DNA from 4 places in the Streptomyces parvus genome. Region 2 is predicted to be linked to each of the others. Evidence: riboswitches for the same ligand, from Rfam matches in the RefSeq annotation. Region 2 holds a riboswitch; each other region holds the start of a gene.
What was found. Region 2 has a riboswitch for cyclic di-AMP ahead of RNL97_RS15310 (M23 family metallopeptidase). Riboswitches for the same ligand answer to the same signal wherever they lie in the genome.
Positions count from the first base shown of each region.

Region 1: another riboswitch for cyclic di-AMP. It lies ahead of RNL97_RS20485 (C40 family peptidase); the one in region 2 lies ahead of RNL97_RS15310 (M23 family metallopeptidase).
Region 3: another riboswitch for cyclic di-AMP. It lies ahead of RNL97_RS31485 (transglycosylase SLT domain-containing protein); the one in region 2 lies ahead of RNL97_RS15310 (M23 family metallopeptidase).
Region 4: another riboswitch for cyclic di-AMP. It lies ahead of RNL97_RS12740 (LysM peptidoglycan-binding domain-containing protein); the one in region 2 lies ahead of RNL97_RS15310 (M23 family metallopeptidase).

Region 1 covers NZ_CP135079.1:4,281,499-4,286,756, reverse strand. The annotation lists gene pcrA (DNA helicase PcrA) at 1-1,568, opposite strand, end outside; cyclic di-AMP (ydaO/yuaA leader) riboswitch at 1,859-2,025, shown strand; gene RNL97_RS20485 (C40 family peptidase) at 2,024-3,220, shown strand; gene RNL97_RS20480 (hypothetical protein) at 3,274-3,627, opposite strand; gene RNL97_RS20475 (C40 family peptidase) at 3,829-4,908, shown strand; gene RNL97_RS20470 (response regulator transcription factor) at 4,924-5,258, opposite strand, start outside.
Region 2 covers NZ_CP135079.1:3,202,420-3,207,677, reverse strand. The annotation lists gene RNL97_RS15330 (hypothetical protein) at 1-637, opposite strand, end outside; tRNA gene RNL97_RS15325 (tRNA-Met) at 906-979, shown strand; partial or broken gene RNL97_RS33110 (TipAS antibiotic-recognition domain-containing protein) at 1,097-1,252, shown strand; gene RNL97_RS15315 (PP2C family protein-serine/threonine phosphatase) at 1,395-2,621, shown strand; cyclic di-AMP (ydaO/yuaA leader) riboswitch at 2,906-3,057, shown strand; gene RNL97_RS15310 (M23 family metallopeptidase) at 3,070-4,101, shown strand; gene RNL97_RS15305 (aldo/keto reductase) at 4,312-5,258, shown strand, end outside; gene RNL97_RS15300 (PrsW family intramembrane metalloprotease) at 5,240-5,258, opposite strand, start outside.
Region 3 covers NZ_CP135079.1:6,789,451-6,794,708, forward strand. The annotation lists gene RNL97_RS31480 (FAD-dependent oxidoreductase) at 1-1,136, opposite strand, end outside; cyclic di-AMP (ydaO/yuaA leader) riboswitch at 1,620-1,778, shown strand; gene RNL97_RS31485 (transglycosylase SLT domain-containing protein) at 1,782-2,618, shown strand; partial or broken gene RNL97_RS31490 (dihydrodipicolinate reductase) at 2,895-3,203, opposite strand; gene RNL97_RS31495 (CARDB domain-containing protein) at 3,324-5,258, opposite strand, start outside.
Region 4 covers NZ_CP135079.1:2,644,998-2,650,255, reverse strand. The annotation lists gene RNL97_RS12755 (nucleoside triphosphate pyrophosphohydrolase) at 1-912, shown strand, start outside; gene RNL97_RS12750 (cytochrome P450 family protein) at 909-2,213, shown strand; gene RNL97_RS12745 (transglycosylase family protein) at 2,390-3,421, shown strand; cyclic di-AMP (ydaO/yuaA leader) riboswitch at 3,710-3,888, shown strand; gene RNL97_RS12740 (LysM peptidoglycan-binding domain-containing protein) at 3,894-4,601, shown strand; gene eno (phosphopyruvate hydratase) at 4,925-5,258, shown strand, end outside.

The DNA.
Region 1 (5,258 bases), 1.1 Mb from region 2:
GAGGAGCGGGCGGCCATGCCGTACGCCTCGTCGACGCGGCGCAGCGCCTGCGGGAAGGAGATCTTCTCGCGCATCGACAGGGCGTCGATCATGGCTTCGGCGCGGTCGCCGATGCCGCGCTTGGGGACGTTGAGGATGCGCCGCAGCGGGACGGTGTCCTCGGGGTTGGCGAGGACGCGGAGGTAGGCCAGGACGTCCCGGACCTCCTTGCGCTCGTAGAAGCGCACGCCGCCGACGACCTTGTAGGGCAGGCCGACGCGGATGAAGATCTCTTCGAAGACACGGGACTGGGCGTTGGTCCGGTAGAAGACGGCGACGTCGCCCGCCTTGGCGTCGCCGGCGTCGGTGAGCCGGTCGATCTCGTCGGCGACGAACTGCGCCTCGTCGTGCTCGGTGTCGGCGACATAGCCGGTGATGCGGGCGCCGGAGCCGGCGTTGGTCCAGAGGTTCTTCGGGCGGCGGCTCTCGTTGCGCTCGATGACGGCGTTGGCGGCGGAGAGGATCGTCTGCGTGGAGCGGTAGTTCTGCTCCAGCAGGATCGTCGTCGCGCTCGGGTAGTCCTCCTCGAACTGGAGGATGTTGCGGATGGTCGCGCCCCGGAAGGCGTAGATCGACTGGTCCGCGTCACCGACCACGCACAGCTCGGCGGGGGCGTCGTTCTCCCCGGCCGGGCCGACCAGCTCACGGACCAGCGTGTACTGGGCGTGGTTGGTGTCCTGGTACTCGTCGACCAGGACGTGGCGGAAGCGGCGGCGGTAGTGCTCGGCGACGTCCGGGAAGGCCTGGAGGAGGTGGACCGTCGTCATGATGATGTCGTCGAAGTCCAGGGCGTTGGCCTCGCGCAGGCGGGCCTGGTAGAGCGCGTACGCCTGGGCGAGGGTCTTCTCGAAGCCGTCGGCGGCCTGTCCGGCGAAGGTCTCCTCGTCGATGAGCTCGTTCTTGAGGTTGGAGACCTTGGCGGTGAAGGACTTCGGCGGGTAGCGCTTGGGGTCGAGGTCCAGATCGCGGCAGACCAGGGCCATCAGCCGCTTGGAGTCGGCGGCGTCGTAGATCGAGAACGACGAGGTGAAGCCGAGCTTCTTCGACTCGCGGCGCAGGATGCGGACGCACGCGCTGTGGAAGGTCATGACCCACATGGCGTTGGCGCGCGGGCCGACGAGCTGCTCGACGCGCTCCTTCATCTCGCCCGCGGCCTTGTTGGTGAAGGTGATCGCGAGGATCTGCCCGGGGTGCGTGCCCCGCTCGGCCAGCAGGTGGGCGATGCGGTGGGTGAGCACCCGGGTCTTGCCCGAGCCGGCCCCGGCGACGATGAGCAGCGGGGACCCGGCGTGCACGACGGCGGCGCGCTGCTCGGTGTTGAGCCCGTCGAGCAGCGCGGCGGAGTCGATCGCCGGGCGCGGGTGGCCGTCCCGGTAGTACCCGTCCCGGGGCGGCGGGGGCGCGTCGTAGACGCCCTCGAAGAGTCCCTCCGGCACCGCTTCGGGCGCGTGGTCCTCGGGGGGCGGCGGGGGGCCGTCCTCCGCGGGCTGGAGGCCGGTCAGGAAGTTGTCGTCAAAGAGGCTGCTCATCGCCTGTCGAGTCTAGGCGGACGGACTGACAACCTTGTGCCGAAGCCGGGAAGCGGCCGGAAGCGGCCGCCCGCACCGGGGAATCGCCTGCCCCTCGCCCGTACGCACGGAGAGCGGACGTCCACGTTCCGTGAAGGAGCGCCCGGTCGGAGGGGGTGCCGGGCCCTCGATCCGGAAAGGTCACGAAAATGTATCGGGCATATCGCTCATCGTCCTTCCCAGCGGTGGGGCGCTTTGGCTAGCGTGCTCGGTCAGGTGATCCGTACCTCCCAGAGGCGAACCGCGCCTGACGGACACCTCTGCCGAATCCGTCCTGCCGTCATGGCAGTCCGGAACCGGGGACCCACACGCAGAACCGGGGTGAATCGGTCCATGCTCCCGCATGCGGACCGTAGGACAGCCTTCCGTTCCGTCCGAACCCGACAGCTAACCCGGTAGGCGGTCCACGGAAGGAGATGCCGGTCTTGGCATCGCATCGCAAGCCGCGCACGAAGGTGCGCACCACCACCCCCGCCGTCGGGCTGACGACGGCCGCGCTGGCCTCGGTGACCTTGCTCTCCACGCAGAGCGCCACGGCAGCGCCCGCGGAGCCCAAGCCCGCCATCGAGGACGTGCAGAGGAAGGTCGACGCCCTGTACCGGCAGGCGGGCACGGCGACCCAGGAGTACAACCGGGCCAGGGCCGCCTCCTCGTCCCAGCAGAGGAAGGTCGACACGCTGCTCGCGGACGTGGCGAAGCGGACCGAGAAGATCAACGAAGCACGGCGGGCGCTGGGCTCCTACGCGGCGGCCCAGTACCGCAGCGGCGGCATCGCGCCCACGGCGACGTTCTTCTTCGCGGACGACCCGCAGGGGTACTTCGACCAGAGCCGGCTGATGGACCGGGCGACGGAGAAGCAGCAGAAGGCCGTGAGCGACTTCCGTACGCAGCAGGCCTCTGCGGCCAGGAAGCGCGCGGAGGCCGTGAAGAGCCTGGAGACCCTGACCGAGACGCAGGCCACCCTCGCCTCCAGCAAGAAGGACGTCCAGACCAAGCTGACCGAGGCGCGCGGACTGCTGTCCCGGCTGACCGCCGAGGAGAAGGCGCGGCTGGCGGAGCTGGAGCGCAAGAAGGAGGCCGAGGCGAAGGAGAAGGCGGCGAAGCTGGCCGCCCGCCAGGCCGCCGAGGCGAAGGAGAAGGCCGAGGCCGAGGAGAAGACCCGCGAGGAGGCCGCGGAGGGGTCCGGCGGCGGTTCGGGGTCCGGATCGGGCACCGGTACGGGCACGGGTCCGGGGTCCGGCTCCGGGACGGGCAGCGGTTACGCCGCCAAGGCGGAGAAGGTGCTGGCCTTCGCCCGCGCCCAGATCGGGAAGCCGTACGTGTGGGGCGCGACGGGCCCCTCCAGCTACGACTGCTCGGGGCTGACGCAGGCGGCCTGGCGGGAGGCGGGCGTGACCCTGCCCCGGACCACATGGGACCAGGTCGAGGTCGGCACGCGGGTCGCCACGTCCGACCTCCAGCCCGGGGACCTGGTCTTCTTCTACGACGACATCAGCCACGTCGGCATCTACAAGGGCGACGGGATGATGATCCACGCCCCGAAGCCGGGCGCGAACGTGCGCGAGGAGTCGATCTACTACATGCCGATCTACGGGAGCGTACGCCCGGCGTGACACAGGGCGGGGGCGGCCGGTCACCGGCCGCCCCGACAGGTTCGGGTCCGGGCTCAGGTCCAGACGGTGGCGATGAAGATGTTGACGGTCGTCAGGGCGCCGACCGCGATGAACGCGCCCTTGTCGACCTTCTCCTCGTCACGCTTGACGTAGACCAGGGCGAGGATGACGACCAGCAGCGCCAGCTTGATGCCGATCTTGACGTTGTTCACGGTCTGGTCGTCGGCCTGGTTGAGGCCGACCAGGGCCACGCCGGTGACCAGCATGGTCAGCGCGCCGTGCAGCATCGCGGGGGTGAACCGGGCGGTCCCCGACCCCATGGCCTTCATCTGCGTCAGGAAGCCTCCCAGCAGGGAGGCGATGCCGATGATGTGCAGGGCGACGAAGACATTGATGAGTACGTCCATGGCTCGGGAGCCTAGCCATGGCCAGAGTTTTACTCTTCAGTGAGGCAAGCCTTGCTCGGCACTTCGATCATCCGTGGCCGGCGAAACGCCACATCAGGGCAATAGCTGTCATGGCGACTCTTTTCTCCGCGCCGGGATTAGCGTCCATCCCGGACCCGCCGCCGTTGCCGGCGGACAGCCGAGAGGAAGGATGCCGCCCCCGTGGCAGCGCACCGCAGGTCAGCTCATCGAAAACCCAAGCAGCGCCCGCTCACCGGCCCTGCTGCCCGCACCGCCGCCACCCTGGCGCTCGCCGGGGCGGCCACCGCCGGCTCGGTCACCGGGGCGGGCGCGGCCCCCGCCGAACCGGCTCCCACCGCGGCACAGGTCAAGGCGAAGGTCGACCGGCTCTACCACGACGCCGAGGTCGCCACCGAGAAGTACAACGGGGCGAAGGAGAAGGCGGACGCCGCGACCCGCACCGTCGACGCCCTGACCGACGAGGCCGCCCGCCGCACCGGCCGCCTCAACACCGCCCGGCACGCGCTCGGTTCGCTGGCCACCGCGCAGTACCGTTCCGGCACCCTGGACCCGGCCCTGCAACTGGCGCTCTCCTCCGACCCCGACGCCTATCTGGAACGCGCCTCCTACCTCGACCGGGCGGGCGACCGGCAGACCGGGCTGCTGCGGAGCATCAAGCGGCAGGTCTCCCGGATCGCCCAGGTCAAGGCCCGCGCCGACCAGGAGACCGAACGCCTCGCCGCCCGCCGCACCGAACTGCGCGAGCACCGCACCGCGGTCCGGGCCAAGCTGGCCGACGCCCGGCAGTTGCTGGACACCCTCACCGCCGACGAGCGCGCCGACTTCGAGCGCTCCGCCGACGCCCGGCACGGCGGCGGCCCGGGCCACGCCGACCGCTCCACGGCCCGCAGCGGTCCGGCCTCGGCCCCCGACTCCCGTGCCGGGCAGGCCATCGCCTTCGCCCACGGCGCGATCGGCAAGCCGTACGTCTGGGGCGCGACCGGCCCGAACGCCTTCGACTGCTCCGGCCTCACCCAGGCGGCCTGGAAGGCGGCGGGCGTGAGCCTGCCGCGCACCACCTACACCCAGATCAACGCCGGCCGGCGCATCCCGCGCTCCCAACTGGCCCCCGGCGACCTGGTGTTCTTCTACTCCGGGATCAGCCACGTCGGCCTCTACATCGGCGGCGGCCAGATGATCCACGCCCCGCGTCCGGGAGCACCGGTACGCATCGCGCCGATCGACCAGATGCCGTTCGCGGGCGCGACGCGGGTGGCGTAGCAGCCCGCCGCGGCCTCAGACCAGCCGTCGCGCCGTCGCCCAGCGGGTCAGTTCGTGCCGGTTGGAGAGCTGGAGCTTGCGCAGCACCGCCGAGACGTGCGACTCCACCGTCTTCACCGAGATGAACAGTTGCTTGGCGATCTCCTTGTAGGCGTAGCCGCGGGCGATCAGCCGCAGGACCTCGCGCTCGCGCTGGGTGAGGCGGTCCAGGTCCTCGTCGACCGGCGGGGCGTCCGTGGAGGCGAAGGCGTCGAGGACGAAGCCGGCCAGGCGGGGGGAGAAGACGGCGTCGCCCTCCTGGACCCGGAAGACGGAGTCGACGAGGTCGGTGCCGGTGATCGTCTTGGTGA
Region 2 (5,258 bases):
CCGACGTGCCCCGAGCGGGGCCGGCGTCGGTGTCGGGGCGTGCCTCGGTCGCACCGGCTCGGTCGGTCTCGCCTCCGGCCGCCCCGTCCCGGGCGGCCGTACCGTACGACTGCTCGACTCCGGTGCGGTGGCGCTCCGTGTCCTCCTCGCGGTCCAGAGCGTCGCGCCCTCGCTGCTCCCGTTCATGGCGGGCGTTTCGCACCGCCCGGCGTTCGCGCCCGCTCATGACGGCCGAGCCGATGAGCATGAGGAGACCGCCGAGCAGGGCCAGTCCCACGCCGCTGCCGAGCCCGTCACCGTCGCCCGTGACGGTCAGGCTGCCCTGCGCCTGTGCCTGCCGGACCATCCAGAGGACGGCGAATCCGAGCGTGATGATTCCCGCGATCAGGACGAGGAGCCGCGATCGAAACGCGACGCCGAGAACCGTGAGGAGCGCCCCGACGAAGAGAGGGAGAAACATGGAGGCGAACAGCCCCGCACCCGAGTCCGTGATGCCGGCCCCGGTGAAGAGCTCCCAGACCCGGAAGTCGTGTCCGAGCCGCCCCTCGTACCAGTTGCGGAAGGGCGCCCAGACAGCTGCGGCAGCGCCGACGACCGCCAAGATCAGTCCGATGGTGTTACGGATACCCCGTGCCATGCCGCGACCTCCCGGCAAATCGGACGGTGCACGTAAGAAGCTCACATGCCGAACCCCACCCCTGAATTTCACGCTACGCCAGGCCCGAACGCCCTGCCATGCGACTCGACGGCTCCTGGTGCCGCCTCCTCCCGCCGCAGGTCCCGACGGCCGGGTGCTCGGCCCTGCGCGTCTCCGGCGCCACCTCGCCGTAACGGACGTGCCGGGGGGATGCCCGGAGCAATTGGTCAGCCGCACTCCGGGAATGCCGTACAGTTGTGTTTACCGACGCGGGGTGGAGCAGCTCGGTAGCTCGCTGGGCTCATAACCCAGAGGTCGCAGGTTCAAATCCTGTCCCCGCTACTGAAGATCCGGGCCCGGCACGCAGACAGCGTGCCGGGCCCGAGTCGTTGCCCGGCACGGAGTGGTCCATTCAGGAAATCGCCCGCCGGGCCGCACCACGATGCTGCGGGAGTCCGGGCTCCCGCGGCCGGCCGTTCGTACGTGATCGGGCTCGGGGGGATGTATGTCGCCGACCCGTGCTCCGGAAAGAACTACGATCGCTACGGGGACGGCACCGCCGCCTTCGTACGGGACGCACCGACGGTCCGCGCGCAGCACCGGCTCTCCGACTGACCACGGTCGGCCGGGCCGCCACTCGGGTTTCCCCCTATTCGGCCGATGCGGAGTCGCCGCTCGGCGCGGCTCCGGGAAGCCTGGGCGGGGCGCGGTACCGTCCGCAGCCGTGGGTGGACCGGGCAGGAGTGCACAGGTGGGGATGGCCGAGAGACGGCACAGCGGAGCGGCGGGGAGCATCGATGCCGTGGGCCGTGCGGTGTTCGGTTCCCGGGAGGGGGAGCTGACGTTCGGCGGTGGACGGGGCACCGGGCGGTTCATCCGGATGCTGCCCGCCCTGCTCATCGTCGGCGGACTGCTGTTCGACTGGCTGGCCCCGCCCAACTTCACCGCCGTCCCCCTCTTCGTCGCGGCCCCGCTCATCGCCGCCCCGTTCTTCTCGCTGTCCCGGACCGTCCGCACCGGGATCGCTGCGGTCATCTCCGTCACCGTGATGCGGATCTCCGACGGGACGTCCACCCAGGTGGTCCCGGTCATCGAGATGATCACCGTGCTCACGGGCTCGGTGCTGGCCCTCGTCATCAACGGCGTCGTGCGGCGCGGCAACGAGCAGCTCGCCTCGGCCCGCGCCGTCGCCGAGACCGCCATGCGGGCCGTGCTGCCGACGCCCGCCGAGCGGACCGGCGGGCTCCAGGTGGCCGCACGGTACGAGGCGGCCCAGGCGGACGAGTTCGTGGGCGGCGACCTGTACGCCGTCGCGGACACCCCGTACGGCGTACGGATCGTGGTCGGCGACGTCCGAGGCAAGGGGCTGGACGCCGTCGGCGCGGTGGCGGTGATCATCGGCGCGTTCCGGGAGGCCGCCGAGCAGGAGCGTTCGCTGGAGGGCGTGGCCCAGAGGCTGGAGCGGGCGCTGGCCCGTGAGGGGACGCGACGGTACGGGCTGGACGCCATGGAGGGGTTCGTCACCGCTGTACTGGCCGAGATCCCGCCCGGGGCGGCCACGGTCCGTCTGGTCAACCGCGGCCACCCCGAGCCGATCCTGCTCCACGCGGACGGGGCTCTGGAGGTGCTGGCGCCCTCGGTGCCCGCACTGCCGCTGGGGATGGAGCTGGGGGTGTGGCCGGACCGCGCCGAGGAGTGGGCGATGCCTCCCGGGGCGACGCTCCTCGCCTTCACGGACGGCCTGTCCGAGGCCCGGGACGCGAACGGGGTCTTCTACGATCCGGCCGCCCGGCTGCGCGGCCGGATCTTCCCGGGGCCGGAGGAGCTGCTGTCGGCGCTGACCGATGACGTACGGCTGCACACGGGCGGGCATGCCACGGACGACATGGCGCTGATCGCGGTCGGCCGGCCGGCGGAGGGGCAGCCCGTGCGCCGGACCACGGTGAAGATCGTGGGCCGGGGCGACGAGGACGCGGCCCGCTGACGTGGCGACCCCACGCGTCCACGCGTGTACGTGCCGACCGCCGGACTCGGAGCGATGACACGGTGTGTGATCGAAGCGCACCGCTCCGCATAACATTTGATACACCGTCAGAAAAAGACGTGTGGCTGAGCTCCGGTCAAGTCGCCCGATTCCACCCGCTTGTGCCCCGTACCTCCCACCCCTGTTCGTTAATGATCAACAGGAACAGCTTGGAATCGGGCCCGGGTGTCTATTAACGTTCGATAACGCAGCGCGGTCGTCACAGCCGTCGTCAGGGACGGCGCCGCGCGCGAGCGCCGAATTCCGCAAGGGAACCGGGGAACCACCTACATGGGGTGAATCGGACGCCTGCGTCTCGTGAGAGGCGGAGGGGCCCGTAGGAGACCTTCCTGCTCCGAACCCGTCAGCTAACCCGGTAGGCGAGAAGGAAGGAAAGGAGTGCGCCCACGTGGCGTCCAACAAGCCTGCCCCTGAGGCCCCGTCACCCTTCAGCCCCGACAGCTACGGTGGCGCCGAGCGGTCCGTGGGGGAGTGGAATCCCACCGAGGACTCCATCCGTCCCGTGCGCGGCAGGCACCGCGTCGCCAAGCAGCGTGGTCTGGCCCGTAGCTCCACCGTCCTCGGGGTCGGCGTCATAGCGGCCGTCGGAGCGGGGGGCATGGCCACCGCTCAGGACAAGGCACCCGTCTCCATCTCTCTTCCCGATTCCATCGCGGACAACCTCCCCGACGCCAAGTCCCTTCCCGGCGTCGGGTCCTTCATGTCCGACGACGCGGAGGCCGTCCCGGTCGCCGCGGCCGCGCCGCTCACCACCGCCGGACTCACCAGCGCCGAGGCCGAGCAGGGCACCGACGCCGGCGAGGCACTGCGCGCCCGGATCCTCCAGCAGGCCGAGCAGCAGCAGGCCAGCGCCGACGCCGAGGCCAAGGCAGCGGCGGAGAAGGCAGCCGCCGAGAAGGCGGCGGAAGAGGCCAAGAAGCAGCAGGGCGAGGCCGAGGCCGAAGCCGCCGCGAAGAAGAAGGCGGCAGAGGAAGCGGCGAAGAAGAAGGCGGAGGAGGAGCGTCTCGCCAAGCTCGCCGCCAGCTTCTCCCTGCCGGCCTCCTCGTACACGATCAGCTCGACCTACGGTCAGTCCGGCGCGATGTGGTCCTCCGGCCAGCACACCGGCCTCGACTTCGCAGGGGCGGCCGGTTCGCCGCTCAAGGCCGTGCACAGCGGCACGATCACGTCGGCCGGCTGGTCCGGTTCGTACGGCTACCGCACGGTGCTCCAGCTCGATGACGGCACCGAGATCTGGTACGCCCACCAGTCCTCGATCGACGTCTCGGTCGGCCAGAAGGTCACCACGGGCGAGACCATCGGCCGCATGGGCGCCACCGGCAACGTGACCGGCGTCCACCTCCACATGGAGGTCCGCACCGCGGGCGGCTCGGCGATGGACCCGATGGCCTGGCTGACCAGCAAGGGCCTGCAGGTCTGAGCCCTCGGGCCGGCGCGCGCCGTCGGCCCGGGGCCGCCCTTCTCCGGCGGCCCGCCCCGAAACCCCGGCAGCCCTGACGCACACCCCCCGACGTCAGGGCTGCCGGTCTGTCCGGGGGAGGGGGCGACAGGCCCGGAAGGCGTACGCGGCGGAATCCCGGACGGAGTACGCGGCGGAATACCGTCCCCGCCCGGCCCGTTGGACCCTCGCATGACTTCCACGCGCACTCTCCTCGGCACCTCCGGCCTCCAGGTCTTCCCCCTCGCCCTCGGCGGCAACGTCTTCGGCTGGACGGCGGATGAGGAACAGTCCTTCGCCGTCCTGGACGCGTACGTCGCGGCCGGCGGCAACTTCATCGACACCGCCGACGCGTACTCCGCCTGGGTCGAGGGCAACCACGGCGGCGAGTCGGAGACCGTCATCGGCAAGTGGCTCGCCTCCCGTGGCAACCGGTCCGACATCGTCGTCGCCACCAAGGCCGGCGCCCACCCCGACTTCCGGGGCCTGGCCGCCGGCACCATCAAGGGCGCGGCCGAAGCGTCCCTGCGCCGCCTCGGCACCGACCACATCGACCTCTACTACACGCACTTCGACGACGAGACCGTCCCGGTCGAGGAGATCATCACCGCCCTCGACCAGCTGGTGAAGGACGGCAAGGTGCGCCACATCGCCGCCTCCAACATCAGCCCCGAGCGCCTCGCGGCCTCCCTCGCCTTCTCCGAACGCGAGGGCCTCGCCCGGTACGTCGCGCTCCAGCCGCACTACAACCTGGTCTCCCGCTCCACCTACGAAGGCGCGCTCCAGGACACCGCGGCCGACGCGGGCCTCGCCGCCGTCCCGTACTACGCGCTCGCCTCCGGCTTCCTCACCGGCAAGTACCGCCCCGGTACGACGGTTCGGAGCGCACGGTCCGCGAAGGCGGGCGGACACCTGGAATCGGAGCAGGGCCGCAAGGTGCTGGCCGCCCTCGACCAGGTGGCCGGGGAACGGAACGCCGAGATCGCGACGGTGGCCCTCGCCTGGCTCGCCGCGCAGCCGACCGTCGCCGCGCCGATCGCCTCCGCCCGTACGGTCGAACAGCTCCCCGCCCTCGTCGCGGTCGCCGACCTGCGGCTGACCGACCGGGAACTCGCCCTGCTCACCGAGGCGTCGGCCTG
Region 3 (5,258 bases), 3.6 Mb from region 2:
GTCTCGTTGGCGTCGCCCTTGGTGTGTCCGATCAGACCGATCGGGCCGCGCTTGATCCAGCCGGTGACGTAGACCGAGGCCATGTGCTCGTCCCCGGCGATGACCCGGCCCGCCTCGTGCGGGACGGTGCCGGAGGTGACGTCGAAGGGGAGCTTGGGCAGCTCCTCGGAGTAGTAGCCGACGGCACGGTAGACGCTCTGCACGTCCCAGTCGGTGAACCGGCCGGTACCCCGGACGTTTCCGGTGCCGTCCAGCTCGGTGCGCTCGGTGCGCAGCGCGGTGACCTTGCCGTCCTCGCCGAGGATCTCGACCGGGGACTCGAAGAAGTGCAGGAACAGCTTGTGCGGGCGGTCGCCGACGTCGCGGATCGCCCAGTTCTCCAGGGTCTGCGCGACCATGTTGGCCTGCTTGTTCTCGCGGCGGGTCGCGATGGAGCCCTCGTCGTACTCGATGTCCTCGGGGTTGACGATGACCTCGATGTGGGGGGAGTGGTCCAGCTCCCGCAGCTCCATCGGGCTGAACTTGGCCTGCGCCGGCCCACGCCGCCCGAACACATGCACCTCCAGCGCCTTGTTCTGCTTGAGACCCTGGTAGACGTTGTCCGGGATCTCGGTGGGCAGCAGTTCGTCGGCCGTCTTGGCCAGGACCCGGGCCACGTCCAGGGCCACGTTCCCGACGCCGAGCACGGCGACCTTCTCCGCGGTGAGCGGCCAGGTGCGCGGGACCTCGGGGTGCCCGTCGTACCAGGAGACGAACTCGGCCGCGCCGTAGGAGCCGTCCAGTTCGATGCCGGGGATGTCGAGCGCGCGGTCGGCCTCGGCGCCGGTCGAGAAGATCACCGCGTCGTAGAACGACCGCAGGTCGTCCAGGCCGATGTCGTGCGGGTAGCCGACGTTCCCGAAGAGCCGTATCTGGGGCTTGTCCAGCACCTGGTGCAGGGCTTTCACGATGCCCTTGATCCGCGGGTGGTCGGGGGCCACCCCGTAGCGGATGAGACCGAAGGGGGCGGGCATGCGCTCGAAGAGGTCGATGGAGACCCCCGGGTCCTGGCAGACCTCGGATTTGAGCAGCGCGTCCGCAGCGTAGATACCGGCGGGGCCGGCTCCGACAATGGCGACGCGGACGGGGCGTGTCATGGCGTGGTGATCCTTCGGGGCGGGCGAACGCGGGCAGGTACAGCGTACGTCGGAGGTAAGGGTTGGCTTACTAGTCTCCACCTCACACCGTAAGCGATCGCCGGGCGGGCCCTTCGGCCGACCCCGCCTGGAGTGCCCGATCGGCCCGTTTTGTTCTACCGATATGGTCGATTTGGCCCCTATGGGGCTCATGGTCAATAAAGGGCTTATTAGGGTTACCGGGGCATTTGCTTAGGCGCAATTTCGCCATCGCCGCGAGGGAGTGGTGAGCGTCACGTCCAAGAGGGCGGACGCCGAAGCGGACGTATCGGTTCCCTTCTGCGCGAGGAAAGTTGACGCCGTGACGGCGCGGCCCGATCCGGCAATTCCGCTATTCGATCATGCGCGGAAAGGGAAATCGGGAATGCAGGGCTTGTTCCGTCCGATGTTTCTCGCCTACGGTCACCGTCAATCCGGATGGAACGCCGAATCCTGCCGCCGTCCGGGAATCCGAAACCCACTCACGTACGGCAGGAGCGGGGGACCCAGGTAAGCCGCCGATCCGTAACCGGAACGGCTTGGGGTGAAGTCGCACGACCGTGCGGCCAGACATCTCCCGTCTGAACCCGACAGCTCACCTCGCAGGCGCCGGAGAGGAAATCCCCCATGCCCGCACTGGGTAAGCACCGTCGTCCCAAGTCCATCTCGCTCGGCCGCGGCCTCGCCGCCGTGACCACCGGTGGAGCCGTTCTCGCCCTCCCGGTGATCGGTGCCACCAGCGCCTTCGCCGCTCCTGCCCCCGCCGCCGCGGCGCAGGCCGTGGCGCCCGCCGCGGTGGTCGCCCAGGCGAATCCCGCCGCGAAGGCCGCCCCCGCCAAGCATTCCGTGATGGCCGGCGAAACGCTTTCCAAGATCGCTCGCGAGCATTCCGTCAGCGGCGGCTGGAAGAAGCTGTACGAAGGAAACCGGAAGATCATCGGATCGAATCCCGATCTCATTCACCCGGGTATCAAGCTGGACATCGGAGTCACGTCCGATGCCTCGTCGGACGGTAAGACCTCCAAGGCTTCTCCGTCCGCCGCGCGCGGCGCTTCGGCGGACCGCGCCGACCGTTCGGAGCGCATCAACGCCGCCCCCGTGGCAAAGGCCGCTCCGGCCGCCGAGAAGAAGGTCGTCACCTACACGAACGACCTCGACGGCTGGATCCGGGAATCGCTGGCGATCATGGCGGAGCAGGGCATCCCCGGCACCTACGAGGGCATCCACCGCAACATCATGCGCGAGTCCTCCGGCAACCCGGCCGCCATCAACAACTGGGACTCCAACGCGGTCAAGGGCACCCCGTCCAAGGGGCTGCTCCAGGTCATCGACCCGACGTTCCAGGCCTACCACGTGCCCGGCACCTCGACCGACAGCTACGACCCGGTCGCCAACATCACGGCCGCGTGCAACTACGCGGCGGACCGCTACGGCTCGATCGACAACGTCTTCGGCGCCTACTGATCCCTGCGCGACCGCACAGCACGAAGGGGCCCCGGACCGCACGGTCCGGGGCCCCTTCGTGGTCCCGGGGTGTCGCCGGGAAGTTACCCCCGAGTTTCTCGTGTACTTACCTCGCGAACCGCAGGAGAACCTGTTGCACTCTGCGGAGAGTGAGGGACGTCACATGAACGACAATGACATGCAGGACAGCGGGGCCAAGGGTGTTTCGCGTCGAAGATTCATCACTGGAACAGGTTCTTTTCTGGGAGCCGCGGCGATCGTCGGGCACGTCCCCCGGGAGGGCGTGACGACCACCGCACCGGCCCGGATCGCCCGGCCGATGTCGGCCAGGGCGTCATCGGGACGGATGTCGCCGGACGCCGTGTAGACCACCGCCCGGGGGCGGGAGGCCAGGACGGCGCCGATGCCGTCGGTGGCCGCGACCCCGAGCGGGTGCCCGAGACCGCCGAGTTCGCCCGCGTCGCGGCCGACCTTGGCGGGACCGTGCACGAGGACGGCGGCGAGCGTCAGTGCCGGAGGGGCCTCGACGGCGCGGACCGCCGCGCGGCCGACGTTGCCGGTACCCCAGACAACCGTGGGAATCATGCGCGGAGGGTAGCTCCGGGGCCTTGCACTTCCCAGAGTTGTGACCCCACCGAATCCCCGGGGCAAAGGGTGTTCCCGGGCCGGCGGGGGATCCGCCGGCCCGGGAGCCGGTCAGGTCGTTCAGCGCTTCGCGCGGGCGCCGTTCGGGGTGCCGGAGATCGTGAACTGCGAACCCGGCTCGATCAGCACATGGTCGTCGCGCGAGTCGGTGATCGTCACGTCGGTGAGCGTCGCATTGCCGCGTGCGCCGCCCATCGCGAGGATGCCGGAGCCGTTGTTGGACGAGTCGATCCGCACGTTCTGGATCTTGACGTCCGGCATCAGGCCGCCACCCGTCTTGAACTGGATGCCGTCGTAGGTGGAGTCGACGATGTCCGTGTCGCGGATCGTGACTCCGGGGATCGGCAGATTCTGCGGGAAGAGGGTGATCGCACCGAACTCCTGGTCCTCGTTCCAGAAGGCTCCGCCGGTGCGGTACAGGCCGTTGTTGGCGATCAGCGTCTGCCCGGAGAAGGGCAGCGGATCGTGGTCGGTCGCCAGCATGATGGCCGGGTAGTTCATGGTGTCGGAGATCAGGTTGTTCTCGATCTTGTTGCCGTGACCGCCGTAGATCGCGATGCCGTTGGCGCGCCACGGGAGCTGGATGGTGTTGTTGCGGAAGCTGTTGTCGTGGCCGATGTCGACGGTCTGGTCCTTGACGTACTTGCTGGACCAGACGGCGAGCGCGTCGTCGCCGGTGTTGCGGAACGATGAGTTGTAGACCGTGGAGTTCCGGGTGCCGTTGGCGAAGTTGATGCCGTCCGCGTACGTGTTGCGGATCCGCATGCCGGTGAACTCGACGCCGTCGCCCGGGTTCCACAGCTCCTGGATGTTGTCGAAGTCGCGGCCGGCCCAGACACCCACGTTGGCGTGCTCGATCCAGACATTGCTGATCTTCGTGTCCTTGCCGAACCGGCCGTTGAGCGCGACGCCGCCCTCGTGGTTGCCGTCACCGCCGCGGATCGTGCCCGAACCGAATATGGCGATGTCGGAGATTTGCGTGTTCTCGTCGATGTCGAAACCGAAGTTGCCCTCGTGCGGGTGGTTGATACCGCCCGCTTCATGCGGCGGGGTCAGCGTGTAGAGCTGGGAGTGCCACATGCCCGCGCCCCGGATCGTCACGTCCCGGATGCCGACCTGGTTCCACTGGCCCCGGTCGAGCGGGTCGTCGGTGAGGATCTTCTGCTCCTGGCGCCACTGGCCCGCCGGGATCCAGACGCAGTCGATCCGGCCGTTCTGGTTGGCCGTCACCGCGCGCTGGATGGCGGCCGTGTCGTCGAGCCCGTCGTTCGCCACCGCGCCGTACGTCGTGATGGAGACACAGCCGGACGGCTGCGAGGAGGGCGCCGCCACCTGCTCCAGGTCTATCAGGTCGATGATGTGGAAGGCGGCGTTGTCGCTCGCGTCGCGCTGGAGGCGGAACTCCGTTCCCGCCGGGTAGGTCTCGGTGAGCAGGGCGTGGGACTCGTCGAACAGCCGCCGCGCGTCGCCGCCCGGAGTGTTGGTGAGCCCCTCGGGGCTGTCGGTGTTCCCGTACAGCCAGCTGTGCTTCGAGGAGAGGCCGAGTTTGCGGACGAACTCGCCGTCGGCGTACAGGCTGATGGTCGCATCGCGGCCGCCGCCGCCCGGCGCGTCCGGGATGGAGTTGCGGACGACGAGCGAGTTCGCCGGGGCGGTCGAGGTGAACTCCACGTAGTCACCGGTGGAGTTGAGCCGCACCGACTCGCGGCCGGAGGACTCGGTGGCGAAGTTGGTGTGCCCGAAGGTGCGTTCGGCGTCGGACTGGAGCAGTGTGCCCTTGTAGTCGGCCTTCTCCGCCTCCAGTTCGGTGTACGGGACGGCGGCGCCGCGTCCGACGACGATGGACCGGGCGAAGGTGTTGTTGGTCTCACTGGTCTCGGCGACCAGGTTCGTGGCGTCGGCGGTGGCGGTCAGGGTCGCGCCGCCGCTCGCCGCCGTCCAGCTGCCGCCGACCGTGACGTTCGCGGTCGCGCCCGCGGCGATGGCCGGGGTGGT
Region 4 (5,258 bases), 560 kb from region 2:
CGGGTCGCGCCCGGCCTGCTGTCCTGGCCGGCCTGGCAGACCCTGCACGCCGCCGACCGCGTCCTCACCGCGGACCCGGACCAGCCGCAGCTGCCCTACCTCCGCGAGGCGGGCGTACGCGTCGAACACGCCACGCCCTCCGCGGACGAACTGGTCGCGGACTGCGCGGGCGGCCGGACGGTGGTCGTCCTGACCGGCGGCGAGGGCAACGGCCCCCTCACCGACGGCCTGGCCCGCCTCGGTGGCTCGGGCCGGGTGGCCATGCCGGACCTGGAACTGCTCCCCGGCTCCTACGACCTGCCCGGCGCCCGCCTCCTCGACCTGGTCCAGGTCATGGACCGGATCCGCCGCGCCTGCCCCTGGACCTCGCAGAAGACGCACCGGGGCCTCGCCAAGTACGCCATCGAGGAGGCATACGAACTGGTCGAGGCGATCGAGGACGGCGACCGGGACGAACTCCGCGAGGAGCTGGGCGACGTCCTGCTCCAGGTCGTCTTCCACGCCCGCATCGCCGAGGAGGACCCCGAGGAACCCTTCGCCGTCGACGACGTGGCGGGCGGCCTCGTCGAGAAGCTGATCCACCGCCACCCGCACGTCTTCGGCGACGAGACCGCAGAGACCCCCGAGGACGTCCACGCGCACTGGCTGCGCACCAAGGCGATCGAGAAGCAGCGCACCTCGGTCACCGAAGGCGTCCCCCTCGGCCAGCCCGGCCTGGCCCTCGCCGCGAAACTCGGCAGCCGCGCCCGCACAGCCGGCCTCGACGTCCCCCTGCCCACCGGCGACTCCATCGGCTACGAACTCCTCGCCCTGGCCGTGGCCGCCGAGGCGAACGGCACCGACCCGGAAGCCGCCCTGCGCGCGGCGGCCCGGGCGTACCGCGACGCGATCCTGGCGGTGGAGGGCGAGTGAACGACACCCCCGGCTGCCCCCGCGGCACCACCGCCCCCGCACTCTTCACCTGGGAGTTCGCCTCCGACCCCTACCCCGCCTACGCCTGGCTCCGCGAGCACCGCCCCGTCCACCGCACCGCGCTGCCCAGCGGGGTCGAGGCCTGGCTCGTGACGCGGTACGGAGATGCCAAGCAGGCGCTCGCCGACGCGCGGCTCTCCAAGAACCCGGCCAACCACGCCGAGTCGCCGCACGCCAAGGGGAAGACGGGGATCCCGGGGGAGCGCAAGGCGGAGCTGATGACGCATCTGCTCAATATCGATCCACCGGACCACACCCGGCTGCGCCGGCTCGTGTCCAAGGCGTTCACCCCGCGCCGGGTCGCGGAGTTCGCGCCCCGCGTGCAGGAGCTGACGGACCGGCTCATCGACGGGTTCATCGAGGAGGGCAAGGCCGACCTGATCCATGACTTCGCCTTCCCGCTCCCCATCTACGCCATCTGCGACCTGCTCGGCGTCCCCCGCGAGGACCAGGACGACTTCCGGGACTGGGCTGGCATGATGATCCGGCACGGGGGCGGGCCGCGCGGCGGGGTCGCCCGGTCGGTGAAGAAGATGCGCGGCTATCTCGCCGAACTCATCCACCGCAAAAGGGAGAATCCCGGGGACGACCTGATCTCGGGGCTCATCCGGGCCAGCGACCACGGCGAGCACCTCACGGAGAACGAGGCGGCCGCGATGGCGTTCATCCTCTTGTTCGCCGGGTTCGAGACCACGGTCAATCTGATCGGCAACGGGACCTACGCCCTGCTGCGCCACCCCGAGCAGCGCGCCCGGCTGGAGGCCTCCCTCGCGGCGTCCCCGGACCCGGGGCGGAGCGCCCTGCTGACGACGGGGATCGAGGAACTGCTCCGGTTCGACGGGCCGGTCGAGATGGCGACCTGGCGGTACGCCACCGAGCCGCTGACCCTGGGCGGCGAGGAGATCGCCGCCGGGGACCCCGTGCTGGTGGTGCTCGCGGCGGCCGACCGGGACCCCGAACGGTTCACGGATCCGGACACGCTCGACCTTGCACGGCGTGACAATCAGCACCTCGGCTACGGCCACGGCATCCACTACTGCCTGGGGGCGCCGTTGGCCCGCCTCGAAGGGCAGACCGCGCTGGCCACGCTCCTGAGACGCCTTCCCGACCTGCGACTTGCGGAAGAACCTGCCGATCTGCGCTGGCGCGGCGGGCTCATCATGCGCGGACTGCGCACCCTTCCGGTGGCCTTCGAACCGGGAATCCGTTCCGAAAAAAGTGACACGCTGTCAACTCTGTGACTTTCACGTGATCTGCGCTGCATCGACTTGTGACACACGTTCGAGTCCCGCTAGGTTCACGGTTCGACGCGTCGGTCGCACGTTGCTCACGCGTCACTTGTGTGCCGACGCAGGCAGGGAATCCTGCTGCGCGGCGCTCAGGTCACTCGCTCGTCAGTCGCACGGAAGGCATACCCATGGGCTCCGCGAACGGCAGACACCGCCGCCCTCGCCAGGCACCCGCCCTCGTCGTCGCCGCAGGGGTGACGGGATCGGCCATCGCCATCCCGCTGCTCGGTGCGAGCGGCGCGACCGCCGCCGACGCCGGCACCTGGGACCGGGTCGCGGAGTGCGAGAGCGGCGGAATGTGGAGCGCCGACCTCGGCAACGGCTACTACGGCGGCCTCCAGTTCTCGCAGGAGACCTGGTCGGCGTACGGCGGCACGGAGTTCGCGCCCCGCGCCGACCTCGCCAGCCGGTCGCAGCAGATCTCCGTCGCCGAAAAGGTCCTGGACGACCAGGGCCCCAAGGCGTGGCCGAGCTGCGCGGTGATCTCGGGCCTCGCGGTGGACGGCAGTCTGCCGGGCGTCGACCCGGGCACCTCGCCGGCCCCCGACCCGACGTCCACCCCGACCGACGAGGCGGACGTACCGGACGAAGCGGGTGAATCCGGCGAGTCCGGTGAAGTCGATGAGTCCGGCAAGGGTGATGAGAGCAAGGGTGAGAAGGGCGACCCGACGGACAAGGGCGGCAGCGGTGACGCGGAGAGGGGCGGCGGGGCTCCCGACTCCTCGGTGACGCCCTCCACCCCGCCGTCCTCCGGCACCCCCGACGCCACCGGCCCCTCCACCGCCCCCGACGCCTCGAAGAGCCAGGGCGGCAAACACCGCGGCACCCCCGCGCCCGAGGAGGCCGGAGCGGGTCAGGGGGACGGCCCGCGCGGATCCGGCCGGCACGCCTCACGGGGCGACGGCGACGCCCGGGGCGGCGGCGCGGCGACCGCCGGCGCGTACACGGTGCAGCCCGGCGACAACCTCTGGGCGATCGCGGATGCCCAGGAGCTGCCCGGCGGCTGGTCCGGTCTGTACGAGACCAACAAGGACCTCCTGGGCTCCGACCCGGACCTGATCCTGCCCGGCCAGAACCTGGATCTGGGCCTGGATCAGGCGGCCGGTCAGGCCGCGCCGAAAGGTGCCGAGGGGCCCGTCGAGGAGCCTGCCGCCAACTGATCCAATTCGGGAAAAAGCCCCGAAAGTAGAGGCAGTTAAGAGGCCTATGTCCACTTTGCGTAAGTGAGACATGGGTCTCTTTGCTTCAACTCACGCATCTCTTCCGGCTCATCCGTACACATCACCCCCGACCTGCGGAAACGACCCACCGACCACCGCGAGTTCGGGTTGATTGCCCCCTATGTCCATCTTTGAATGTCGGGGTTGCCTGTGTTTACGGTCGAAGCCGCTCGCACCGCGGGCCCCGTCGACCGTCACGCCGAATCCTGCCGTCGGTCGAAGGGAACAGACGCGTAAGCGCCGTAGGCAGGAGCGGGGGACCCAGGTAGGCCGCCGGGTCCGCACGGCCCCCTCCGAGGGGACGTACGGGACCGGCTAGGGGTGAAGCCGTGCGCAAGGACGCACGGCCGGGCAACTCATCAGCCCGAACCCGACAGCTCACCTCGTAGGCGTCGGTGAGGAGATTCGTTCCATGCTGCTGAACAGCAAGGGCAAGCACCGCCGCCCGTCCAAGGCCGTCCGTATCGCCACCCTCGCGGGTGTCGCCGGTGCCGCCGTCGCCGTCCCGCTGATGGGCGCGACCAACGCTTCCGCCGCCTCCGTCGAGACCTGGGACGCCGTCGCCCAGTGCGAGTCCGGCGGTAACTGGTCCATCAACACCGGCAACGGCTACTACGGCGGGCTGCAGTTCTCGCAGTCGAGCTGGGCCGCCGCCGGTGGTACGCAGTACGCCGCGCGCGCCGACCTGGCCTCCAAGGACCAGCAGATCGCCACCGCCGAGAAGCTTCTCGACATGCAGGGCCCGGGTGCCTGGGCCTGCGCCGGCGCCGGCGGCCTCACCAACGACGGTGTGGACCCGGGCGTGAACCCCGGCGGCTCCGGCCAGTCCGAGAGCAAGCCCGAGCAGGCGCAGCCCGAGCGCCGGGCGGAGCAGCCCACCACGCGCAGCGAGCAGCGCGAGGCCCCCAAGGCCGAGAGCAAGAAGACCGTCACCACCCCGACCGGCGACAAGGTCAAGAAGGGCGACGGCGAGTACAAGGTCGAGGTCGGCGACACCCTGAGCAAGATCGCTCAGAAGGAAGACGTCAAGGGCGGCTGGAGCAAGCTCTTCAAGCTCAACGACGACATCGTCGAGGACGCGAACCTGATCTTCCCGGGTCAGCAGCTCCACCTGAAGTAATCGCCGTCTCTCCTCCCCGGAGGGAGAGCGTCCGGCGGCACTCTCCCTCGCACGGCTTCCCGGCCCGGCGCGCTCTTCCCCCCAGCGCGCCGGGCCGGGTTCTTCGTGGGCGGCGGGTGTCCGGGGACCCGTATGCGTTCACCTCTTGTTGTTACCACTCAGTAGATTTCTAGAGTTCTGCCCCGATATGCAGGCCCTTGGGTCCTTTTTCGTCCCAGGAGGCGGGCGGTCGGCCGACTGACGCGGCCGGGGCGGATAGGCTCGGGTCGCAAGGCCACAGTGACCCTGCACAACCAGTGTCAGATCCCAGAAGGAGATGCCTCGTGCCGTCCATCGACGTCGTCGTAGCCAGGGAAATCCTCGACTCCCGGGGCAACCCCACGGTCGAGGTCGAGGTTGGCCTCGACGACGGCAGCACGGGCCGTGCTGCCGTTCCGTCCGGCGCCTCCACCGGTGCGTTCGAGGCCATCGAGCTTCGCGACGGTGACCCCAACCGCTACCAGGGCAAGGGCGTCGAGAAGGCCGTCCTCGCCGTCATCGAGCAGATCGGCCCGGAGCTCGTCGGGTACGACGCCACCGAGCAGCGCCTCATCGACCAGGCGATGTTCGACCTGGACGCCACCGAGAACAAGGCCTCGCTCGGCGCGAACGCCATCC